Regions from separate parts of the Labrenzia sp. C1B70 genome, predicted to be linked through region 1. Evidence: predicted binding sites of a transcription regulator. Region 1 holds the regulator's gene; the other holds the start of a gene.

Region 1 (5,471 bases):
TGAAGCTGAGCCCCTTCTGACGGACACCTTCCAGGAACCCGTCTTCCAGAACGACGTCCAGAACGGCATTGCCGACTGCCATGGCCAGCGGATTGCCGCCAAAGGTGGTGCCGTGGGTCCCGGGGGACAGCGCCGCCGCCGTTTCTGCCGTTGCAAGACATGCGCCCATCGGGAACCCGCCGCCGATACCCTTGGCGATTGCCATCAGGTCCGGTTCCACGCCCGCCCACTGGTGAGCGAACAACTTGCCGGTCCGTCCGACACCGGTCTGGATCTCGTCGAAGATCAGCAGAATGCCGTTGTCATCACAGATCTTGCGCAGCGCACGCAGGAAATCGGCCGGAATTTCGCGGATACCGCCCTCGCCCTGCACGGGCTCGATCGCGATCGCGGCCGTTTGCGGACCGATGGCATCTTTCAGCGCATCCAGGTCTCCTGCCGGCACCTGGTCAAAACCGGGAGCCTTCGGGCCAAAGCCCTCAAGATATTTCGCCTGGCCGCCAGCCGCGATGGTCGCGATGGTCCGGCCATGGAAAGCGCCTTCAAAGGTCACGATGTGGAACCGCTCGGGGTTGCCGTTGTCATAATGATAACGGCGCGCGCATTTGATGGCAGCTTCCATCGCTTCCGCGCCGGAATTCACGAACAGCACCTTGTCGGCAAAGGTTTCCGCGCACAGGCGCTGCGCCAGCCGTTCGCCATCCGGGATCTGGTGCAGGTTGGAGGTATGCCACAGCTTGGCTGCCTGATCCTGCAACGCCTTGACCAGATGCGGATGGGCATGACCGAGTGCGTTGACCGCGATGCCGGAACCGCAATCGAGGAATCGTCGGCCATCGGTGGTAACCAGCCAGACGCCTTCCCCATGATCGAAAGACAGGTTCGATCTTGCGTAATTTCCGAATAGTGCAGTCGCGGACATAACCTCGTTTGTCTCCTTTAAACGCCCCTGCTGTCCCCTGCGTCGCCCCGACGCCGGGCCGTCACCTTGAAAAGATGCCGAAGGGCCAAAACGCGACGTGCCGCCCCGATGAGGCGGCACGCAGCGGCTTTCTTATACACTGCCGGTACCATGCACTGTCAATGGAAATGGCGCACAAGACATTTCATGTGCCGCGGAGGGCGGATTTCATAAAATTCTCAATGACCTCGCCATAATTGGGGAAAAGTCGTTTCATCCCCAACTGGTTTGGGTCGAGTGGTTGCCTGACAAATTAACGTTATTGTAACCTCTCAGCAATCAGACACGAGATCTCGTGAGGCAAATCACCAAGAGGCACTAGATCTGCCAGCATTAAGCGTGCTTGCGCATGCTTAACACGGGGTTAATGGCCGCAGGACGGTCAAACTAAAGGGTGCGGCAATGAGTTGGACAAACGAACGAGTTGAGCTTCTCAAAAAGCTTTGGGGCGACGGCTTGAGCGCAAGCCAGATCGCAGGCGAACTGGGTGGTGTTACCCGTAACGCCGTGATCGGCAAGGTGCACCGCCTTGGCCTGTCCGGCCGCGCCAAGTCCACCTCTTCAAGCGCTAAGCCACGCCGGCCGCGCACCGCAGCTCCTGCAACCGGTGCAGCGCCGAAGAAACCGACGACGTCACATCCGCAGTCGATCGGCGCAACGGCCCTGAAAGCAGACATCTCGCCGGCTCCAGTGGTGGCTGCCAAGCCACGCGTAGAGCCGATTGCAGAACTTGTTCCGATCTCGCAGCGGGCTACCATCCTGACGCTGACCGAGCGGACCTGCAAATGGCCGATTGGCGACCCGGCGACCGACGACTTCTACTTCTGCGGCCGCCAGTCCGATGCCGGCGTCCCCTACTGCGCTCATCACTGCAAGATCGCGTATCAGCCGGTCGCCGACCGCCGCCGCGATCGCAAGACGATGGCTCAGGCAGGCTGATAGCCTCGCACCTAACCAATTCATGACAAAGCCCGCCGATTTGGCGGGCTTTTTTTGTTTGGGCCTTCCTTTGACCAGATGCCCGACCCCGAACAGTGACCTCCCATGGCTTGTTCTCGGCACCGCTCCATGCCGTTTCCGTTCCATCAAAACAAACCTTGTTTGACCGCTCCGCCACGACAGGGACCGCAGGATCAGCCCCGACACCGACACAACTGATGGGGTGGTCGCAGAAGAGAACCTTGCTCCGCGAAAGGCACATAACCGCTGAGAAACAAAAAGCCCGCTTGAAAGCGGGCTCCTTAATTCCATTCTGCAAGTTGCCCTCAGGCAGTGGCAGAGGTGAACTGGTCATTGAAGGCATATCCGGCACCACGGACGGTACGGATAGGATCCTTTGCCTTGCCCTTGTTCAGAGCCTTGCGCAAGCGACCGACGTGAACATCGACAGTGCGTTCATCCACGTAGACATCGTGACCCCAGACCCCATCCAGCAGTTGTTCGCGGGAGAAGACACGGCCAGGCGATGTCATCAGGAATTCCAGCAGGCGGAATTCCGTCGGCCCCAAGTGTATTTCCTTGGTGTTGCGACGAACACGGTGCGTTTCGCGATCCAGTTCGATGTCGCCGGACCGCAACATGCTGGACACCACTTCCGGGCTTGCCCGGCGCAGGATGGCGCGCACGCGGGCCATCAATTCCGGTACCGAGAAGGGCTTGACCACGTAGTCGTCGGCACCGGTCGACAGGCCGCGGATGCGCTCTGCTTCCTCACCGCGTGCCGTCAGCATGATGACCGGCAGGCGCTCGGTATCCTCGCGCGCCCGCAGGCGGCGGCACAGTTCAATTCCGGACAGGCCCGGCAGCATCCAGTCGAGCAGCAACAGATCCGGCAGGCTTTCCCGCAGGCGGATTTCCGCCTCGTCACCCCGGACACAGGACTCGACCGAGTACCCTTCCGCTTCCAAATTGTATCTCAATAGAAGGCTGAGCGGTTCTTCGTCTTCAACGATGAGCACCTTCGGCATACATCTCGCTCCAATTACCGCAACCGGCGCCGAAGCGCCGGCCGTTAAGATCTTCTGCAAATCCGACGATTACCGGCGGGTCAGACCGCGCCTGTTTCGTCGACCTTTGCCCGGTCTTCCGGCAAACGCTCGCCAGTGACCATGTAGTAGACGTTCTCGGCGATGTTCGTCGCGTGATCGCCGATGCGCTCGATGTTCTTTGCGCAGAACAAGAGATGGACGCACTGTGTAATGACCCGCGGGTCTTCCATCATGTAGGTCAGGAGTTCGCGAAAGATCGACGTGTAGATCGCGTCGACCTCGGCGTCGGCTTCCTGAACCCGGCGGGCGGCTTCCGCATCCTTGCGGGCGTAGGCATCCAACACCTGCTTGAGCTGCGAAAGAGCGAGTTCCGTCATGTGCTCCACACCGATCGCGAGCTTCTTGGATTGCAAGTCGCTGTCGATGGCGATGACGCGCTTGGCAACGTTCTTGGCAAGATCGCCAACACGCTCCAGGTCATTGGCAATGCGCGTTGCGGCGGTGATTTCACGCAGGTCCTGCCCCATCGGCTGGCGGCGGACGATCAGCTCGATCAGCTTCACTTCAAGTTCGTTGTAAAGGCTGTCCAGACGGACATCGCCCTTGATCGTCGCCTTGGCAAGCTCCAGATCCTGCGACACCAGCGCGGACACCGCATCGGCGAAAGCCTTTTCGGCAATACCACCCATTTCGGCAACCTTGCCGGCCATGGCCGTCAGTTCGTCATCGTAAGCCGAGACTGTATGTTCAGACATCCTGTGTCCCCTTCAGAAACCTAAAAAATGCTTAGCCGAAGCGGCCCGTAATATAGTCCTGCGTACGCTTGTCCTTCGGATTGGTAAAGATGTCCTCCGTCAGACCTTCCTCCACCAGAACACCCAGGTGGAAGAACGCGGTACGCTGAGACACACGGGCAGCCTGCTGCATCGAGTGGGTCACGATCACGATGGTGAAGTTTTCCCGCAGTTCGTCGATCAGCTCTTCCACCTTCGCGGTCGCGATGGGGTCAAGCGCCGAGCACGGTTCGTCCATCAGGATCACTTCCGGGCTGACGGCAATGGCACGGGCAATGCACAGACGCTGCTGCTGACCGCCCGACATGCCGGTGCCCGGCTCGTCCAGACGGTTCTTGACTTCTTCCCAAAGCCCGGCCTTCTGCAGGCTGGAGGCAACGATTTCATCAAGCTCGGACTTGTTGCGGGCCAGACCATGGATTCGCGGACCGTACGCAATGTTGTCGTAGATCGACTTGGGAAACGGGTTCGGCTTCTGGAAAACCATGCCGACCTTGGCGCGCAGCTGTACGGGATCGACCTTGGGATCGTAGATGTCCTCACCGTCGATCTTGATCGACCCTTCCACACGGCAGATGTCGATGGTGTCGTTCATGCGGTTGATCGTCCGCAGGAACGTCGACTTGCCACACCCGGACGGACCGATGAAGGCAGTCACGGACCGCGGCTGAATCTCGATGTCCACGTCCTTGATGGCGTGGGTATCGCCATAATAGACCTGCACCTTGTTCGCGGAAATTTTGCTGTCGGTCATGGTTTTCGCCTGTTCAAAATTCGGCATCTCGTTCATCGGAGCAATCCTTACCAGCGGCGTTCAAACCTGCGGCGCAGGATGATAGCGATAATGTTCATGGTCATGAGGAAGACCAGCAGCACGATGATCCCGCCCCAAGCGCGTTCATAGAAAGCCGGGTCGGCGCGTTTCGCCCACTCGTAGATCTGGGCCGGCATGGCCGAGTTCGGAGAGAAGAAACCGGCAGCCACACCGTCCGGGAAATTGGAGGCGATGAAACCGACCATCCCGATCAGCAGCAGCGGAGCGGTTTCCCCAAGCGCCTGTGCCAGACCGATAATCGTGCCGGTCAGAATGCCAGGCATTGCCAGCGGCAGGACATGGTGGAAGATCGACTGCATCTTGGAGGCGCCAATGCCAAGGGCCGCATCGCGGATGCTCGGCGGAACGGCCTTCAAGGAGGCGCGGGTGGAGATGATGATCGTCGGAAGTGTCATCAACGTCAGCACCAGACCACCGACCAGTGGTGCGGATTGCGGCAGATGCATGAACTGGATGAACACCGCCAGACCGAGAATACCGAACACGATGGAGGGAACGGCGGCCAGGTTGGAGATATTCACCTCGATCAGATCGGTGAACTTGTTCTGCGGAGCGAACTCTTCCAGGTAGATGGAAGCGGCCACGCCGATCGGCAGCGACAGGAACAGCACCACCAGCATCATGAACAGCGATCCGATCATGGACGCCCCGATGCCGGCCTGCTCCGGACGGCTGTCGGAAGCATCGGTTCCGGTGATGAAGGCCCAGTTGAAGCGCTTCTCCAGAATGCCGGCGGACTGCATCTGGTCAGCCAGATCCAGGTGTGCGGCATCCAGGTTCTTGTCTTCGGCAAGATCCTCGCGCTTGACGCGGCCCTTCAGGTAGCCGTCGACACGGGATGAGGCGATCAGCTCGAAGGTTACCGTCGTGCCGATCTTGTCCGGGTTGGCAAG
Region 2 (5,471 bases), on a different contig from region 1:
GCGGCCCTCTGACGGACGCCTTTGGGCGCAAGCCGGTCACGATCGCCTTCCTGGTCCTCTATCTCGTCTCAAGCGTGCTGGCGACCTTCGCGCCGACTGTCGAGTTCATGGTCTTTGCCCGAGCCCTCCAAGGTGTGGGGGCCGCGGTCGGCATCGCGGTGTCGCGCGCCATCGTCCGCGACCAGTTTACCGGCCAGGCCTCTGCCAGGATCATGAATACGATCGCGATGATGCTGGCCCTTGGCCCGGCGATTTCGCCCACCATCGGCGGGATCGTGCTGGAACTGTTCGGCTGGCAGGAAGTGTTCTGGTGCATGGTGATCTACGGTGCATTGCTGATGGTTGCGGTGCTCGTGTTTCAGGTTGAAACCAACCCGCAGCCGGGCAAGCATCACCTCAATCCGCGGCAACTTGCGATCAACTACGGCACCTTGCTGAAGGACCCGAGGTTTCTGGCACCAAGCCTTCTCATCGGTTTCGGGCTTGGCAACCTTTATGCCCTGGCGACCGTCCTGCCTTTCATCCTGATCTATGAAGTCGGTCTGACGCCGTCCGCCTTCGGGTTGACCATGATCATCCAGTCGGGTTCCTTCATTTCTGGAACCATTCTCACGGGTCGTCTGCTTCGCTTCTTCGAAGCCCGCAAGCTGGTACCCTACGGGCTCAGCCTCTGGGTCGTTGCGTCAACGCTGATGTGCTATGTCACGCTCACCCATGAACCGACGATCCTGACGGTGATGGGGCCGGTGGCGCTGTTCACATTCGCGCTGGCGCTGGTTCTGCCGGCAAGCTTCACCGAATCCATGGCACCGTTCCCGCACATCGCCGGTTCGGCAAGTTCCATGCTCGGCTTTCTGCAGTTCGGTGGCGGCATTGTCGCCAGCCTCGCGATCGCTGCACTCGGAGAGCCGATCCTCGGTCTCGCTTTCATTCTGCCGGGTATGCCCATCGCCGGCATCATTCTGTTCCTGATCCTGCGCAGCCAGATCCGTCAGCCGGCTGCGGCGGAGTAGGCGCACATTATCCGCCTCTCCGTCGTCATCCCGGCCAAGCGCAGCGCGAGCCGGGACCGGGGAGGCGCAGCGCCGACTGATAAGTCTCCATCGGAGACACCTCGGCTCTCCGGTCCCGGATCTCCGCTTCGCTGCGTCCGGGATGACGAAGGTAGGTTTTTTTAAAACAAACGGGCCGGTTTCCCGGCCCGCTCTTTTTTCTGGAAACTCTGATCAGGCCTTGCGAATCGGATCCAGCGTGACGGTGTGCAGTTCGACGTCGTCACGGTCCATCAGGCGGACGGTGAGCTGTTCGCTCTGACCGTCGATGTCGACCAGGCCGAAGAACTGCAGACCCATGGAGGGGGGCAGGTTGGCGCCCTGTTCGGCGGTCGGGGCCTTGATGTACTTAAGCTCCGGGCCGAAGGTCATGTCGAGATCGTTCGGGCCGAAGGTGCCGGCATGGATCGGGCCGGAGACGAATTCCCAGAACGGTTTGAAGTCCTGGAACTGGGCCTTGTCCGGATTGTAGTAATGCGCGGCGGTGTAGTGCACATCGGCGGTCAGCCAGACGATGTTGTCGATGTCTGCCGTCTTGATGAAGCGCAGCAGATCGGCGAATTCCAGTTCTCGGCCCTTCGGAGCGCCGTGATCGCCGTTGGCAACCGCTTCGGCGCCAGCCTGGTCTTTCCAGTTGTCCCAGACGATCAGGCCGATCGGCATGTCGCAGGCGACGACCTTCCAGGTGGCGTTGGAATTCAGAAGTTCACGCTTCAGCCAGGCAAGCTGCTCGGCGCCGAGGATGCGCGAAGCCGGTGTCATGGTGTCTTCCATCGATGCGCCGTTCGGCCCGCGATAGGAGCGCAGGTCCAGGAAGAATACGTCCAGCAGCGGACCATAGGCGATCTTGCGGTAGACGCGGCCCGGCTCGGCCGGGGTGTAGCGGATGGGAGCCAGCTCGTGGAAAGCCCGGCCGGCGCGAGCGGCCAGAAGGTGAATGTTCTTCTCGCTGTAGCGGTCGTCGGACAGAAGGTCCTTGGAGGACGACCAGTTGTTGACGACTTCATGATCGTCCCACTGGAAGAAGGTCGGGACTTCCGCGTTGAACGCCTTGAGGTTCTCGTCCATGAGATTGTATTTCCACTGGCCGCGATATTCGTCCAGCGTTTCGGCAACCTTGGATTTTTCTTCCGTGACGATGTTCTTCCAGACGGTGCCGTCCTTCAGCTCGACGGTTTCCTTCATCGGGCCATCGGCATAAATCGTGTCGCCGGAGTGGATGAAGAAGTCCGGCTGATGTTTTGCCATGGTGGCGTAGGTCTTCATGCCGCCGCGGTCGGTATCGATCCCCCAGCCCTGACCGGCGGTATCGCCCGACCAGGCGAAACGAATGTTGCGGCGGGACGCCGGGGCGGTGCGGAACCGGCCGGTCATCGGCTCGGATACGGCATTGACGTCGTTCAGGTCGGCAAAGGCGACGCGGTAGAAGACTTCCTGATCGGACGGCAGGTTCTCAAGCAGTCGCTTGACGGCAAAATCCGAGTCGGGAAGCGCATTGATCGGGGCAAGGCGCCGCGGCGTTTCGAACGTGCCGGTGGTGTCGACTTCCACCAGCATTTGCGCCGGGCGGTCCGAGCGGGCCCAGATCATGCCGGAATTGGCATCGACGTCGCCGGATTGAAGGCCGTGCGTGATCTGCGGGCGCGAGGCCGCACGCGACAGGCCCGGCATGGCCAGCGGTGAGGCCAGTACCAAACCGGTAGCAACCGATGATTTCAGAAAATTGCGTCGAGAAACGTTTGAAGACATTTTCAAGCTCCGTGGCTGGGGACCGCAGGGGCGAGTCCCTTGGCAAAAACATCAGGTGCTGAAGCTCCGTGACAGACGGATGTCTGTTCCAAGACCGTTTCCCGAATTTTTGATGACGGCGTGTGCGGATTGCCGGAAAACCGCCGCGGAACGATTGAACCTCCAAATTGCTTCCAAATCGTGATCGTCCACAGCCTTGGAGCGGGGTCAAGCAGGGTGAAGTCGCATTGGTGCCGCTTGACCGTCGGTGTCAGACGGGCCAAACACGTGCCTGACCGTCAAAAGGACGCAATGATGCCGACCCCGACAGCCTACGAGCCGCCGCGTTTCGACGCCGGACACCAACGCCCCCACGTGATGGGGATCCTGAACGTGACCCCGGATTCCTTTTCCGATGGCGGGCGCCACGCCAATGCGGATGCCGCCTTGCGGCGTGCACAGGAAATGATTCTGGAAGGGGCCGATATTCTTGATGTCGGCGGCGAAAGCACGCGGCCGGGGTCCGAACCGGTGCCGCTGGACCTGGAATGGTCGCGGCTCGATCCGATCCTTGATCAGGTGATCGACATGGGGACGCCCGTATCGATCGATACCTACAAGGCGGAGATCGCGCGCCGCGCCTGCGCGGCAGGGGCGGTCATCGTCAATGATGTGTGGGGTCTGCAAAAGGATCCGGCCATGGCTGAGGTTGTTGCCGAGGCCGGCGTGCATGTAGTTATGATGCATAACCGTCTTGCCGCCGATGCCGGACTGGACATTCTTTCGGACATCGACCGGTTCTTCGAAATCTCGATGGAACTGGCGGAAAAGGCAGGGATCGCCAGGGAAAAGCAGATCCTTGATCCGGGCTTTGGCTTCGGCAAGACCATCAACCAGAATTTCATCGTCCTGAACCGTTTCGAAACGCTGAAGAAACACGGCCTGCCGCTGTTGGCGGGTGCGTCGCGCAAGCGCATGATCGGTGCCGTGCTGGAAGCGGAAACGGAAGACCGGCTGTTCGGATCCGTTGCCGTTCACATGACGGCCATGCTGAAAGGGGCCGCGATTGTGCGGGCGCATGACGTAAGTCCACATGCCGATTGCGTGCGTATGATCGAGGCAACCCGCCTGGAACGGAACCCTGTCGAATGAATGCCGAAAATGCGATGGCTGACGCCCCGACCCGCTGTGCGCTCGGGCTCGGATCCAACCTTGGTGACCCGAAGGCCAATCTGGATGAGGCGATCCGCCGGCTGGAGGAAACGCCCGGCGTCACGCTGGTGTCCCGGTCCTCCGATTACCGGACGCCGCCCTGGGGGCCGGTGCCGCAGGACGATTTCCGCAATTGCTGCGTGGTGATCGATACCACCATGAGCCCGCAGGCGCTGCTGAAGCGCTGTCTTGAAATCGAGACCGAACTCGGACGTGTGCGCGACGTGCGCTGGGGCCCAAGGACGCTGGACATCGACGTTCTGATCTACGGTCTGCAAAAGGTCGCCGAAAACGACCTTGAAATCCCGCACCCGCGCATGGGCGACCGGGCCTTCGTTCTGATCCCGCTCGCCGAAATCTGGCCCGACGCCCCACTGGGCGACGGCCGTACCGCGATGGAAGCATTGGAAACCTGCCCGGACCAGGAGGGCGTGGTGAAGCTGGATGGGTGAAGTTTTGAACCGGGTGGCGATAGCGCCGGGGCGGCGAACCCGACGGATGGAACGTTAATTTAAACATTCTTGGACAGGATCCGGCTGGAGATTATCCAGGTCCCGTATCCATGCCAGTCGTTCAAAGTCTGAAAAATGCTCTTGAGAAGCGGCATCTCCTGTCGGCGGATACGCTCACGTTTGCCTTTGGGGCTATCCTGATCCCGAATGCCGTCTTCATTTTTCTCAGCTTGTTCTACTGCCCTTTCCGGACGTTCTTCGTACTCCTGTTGTCCTTGATCTGTCTGCTGGGTCTCTACCTGCATCGGTCTATCTTCTTTGTTCTGCTTCTTGCGGTGATGACCGTTGACGTTCTTGTCCTGATTTCCAACTTTTTCCAGATGCCGTTGCCAATGCTGGTCGACTCCCTGCGTTACGCTGGCAATCTCAGCCTTATGAATTCGGCAGTCTACCTTGCGGCCGCCATTGTTCTGCTGGTGTCCTTTGCCCTGACGTACAAAGTCGTGGTGCGCACCCGTCAGAACCGCCAGACAGTGAACCTGGCGCCTTTTTTCGTGGTGCTGGCGATCTACGCCGGGTTCGACTGGTGGGCGAATTCCCTGCCTCAGGAATATGCGCTGGCAGCCACGAGCGTTGAGGAAAGCTATGTGCCAACCGACGATGCGGCCAGTCTCTACAGCGGCCTGGAAGATCATCTGGACGATGCACAAAAGCGCAATGTGCTTGTGGTGATGGTGGAAGGCCTGGGCGCGTTTGCCTCGCAGGAACTGCGAGACCTGATCTGGCAGCCTCTGTTGGAACGCGATGTTGCCGATCACTATGTCGTTGAACAAGGCGACGCGGTGTATTTCGGGTCGACGACTTCCGGCGAGGTTCGCGAGCTTTGCAATCTCAAGGCGGATTATCGGGATTTTCGCGATCGGGAGAGTGGTGAGTGTCTGCCGCTGAAAGCCGTCCAGGCGGGATACCGCACAGCCGCGTTTCATGCCTTTACGGGCAACTTCTTCGAACGGTTCGATTGGTATCC

The links. Region 1 encodes PhoB, which activates phosphate uptake and scavenging genes when phosphate is short. Its sites were predicted from a motif close to TGTCATNNANCTGTCAT; they were not measured.
Region 2: Q666_RS40875 (alkaline phosphatase) is a predicted target of PhoB. The motif match lies at 2,870-2,886, and genes of this name have one in related genera.

Annotation. Positions count from the first base shown of each region.
Region 1 covers NZ_AXCE01000062.1:493,927-499,397, reverse strand. Annotated here, with positions in the region: gene Q666_RS63175 (aspartate aminotransferase family protein) at 1-922, opposite strand, end outside; gene Q666_RS63170 (GcrA family cell cycle regulator) at 1,364-1,900, shown strand; gene phoB (phosphate regulon transcriptional regulator PhoB) at 2,227-2,928, opposite strand; gene phoU (phosphate signaling complex protein PhoU) at 3,009-3,704, opposite strand; gene pstB (phosphate ABC transporter ATP-binding protein PstB) at 3,736-4,497, opposite strand; gene pstA (phosphate ABC transporter permease PstA) at 4,545-5,471, opposite strand, start outside.
Region 2 covers NZ_AXCE01000004.1:551,938-557,408, forward strand. Annotated here, with positions in the region: gene Q666_RS40870 (multidrug effflux MFS transporter) at 1-1,013, shown strand, start outside; gene Q666_RS40875 (alkaline phosphatase) at 1,227-2,801, opposite strand; gene folP (dihydropteroate synthase) at 3,096-3,932, shown strand; gene folK (2-amino-4-hydroxy-6-hydroxymethyldihydropteridine diphosphokinase) at 3,929-4,444, shown strand; gene Q666_RS40890 (sulfatase-like hydrolase/transferase) at 4,555-5,471, shown strand, end outside.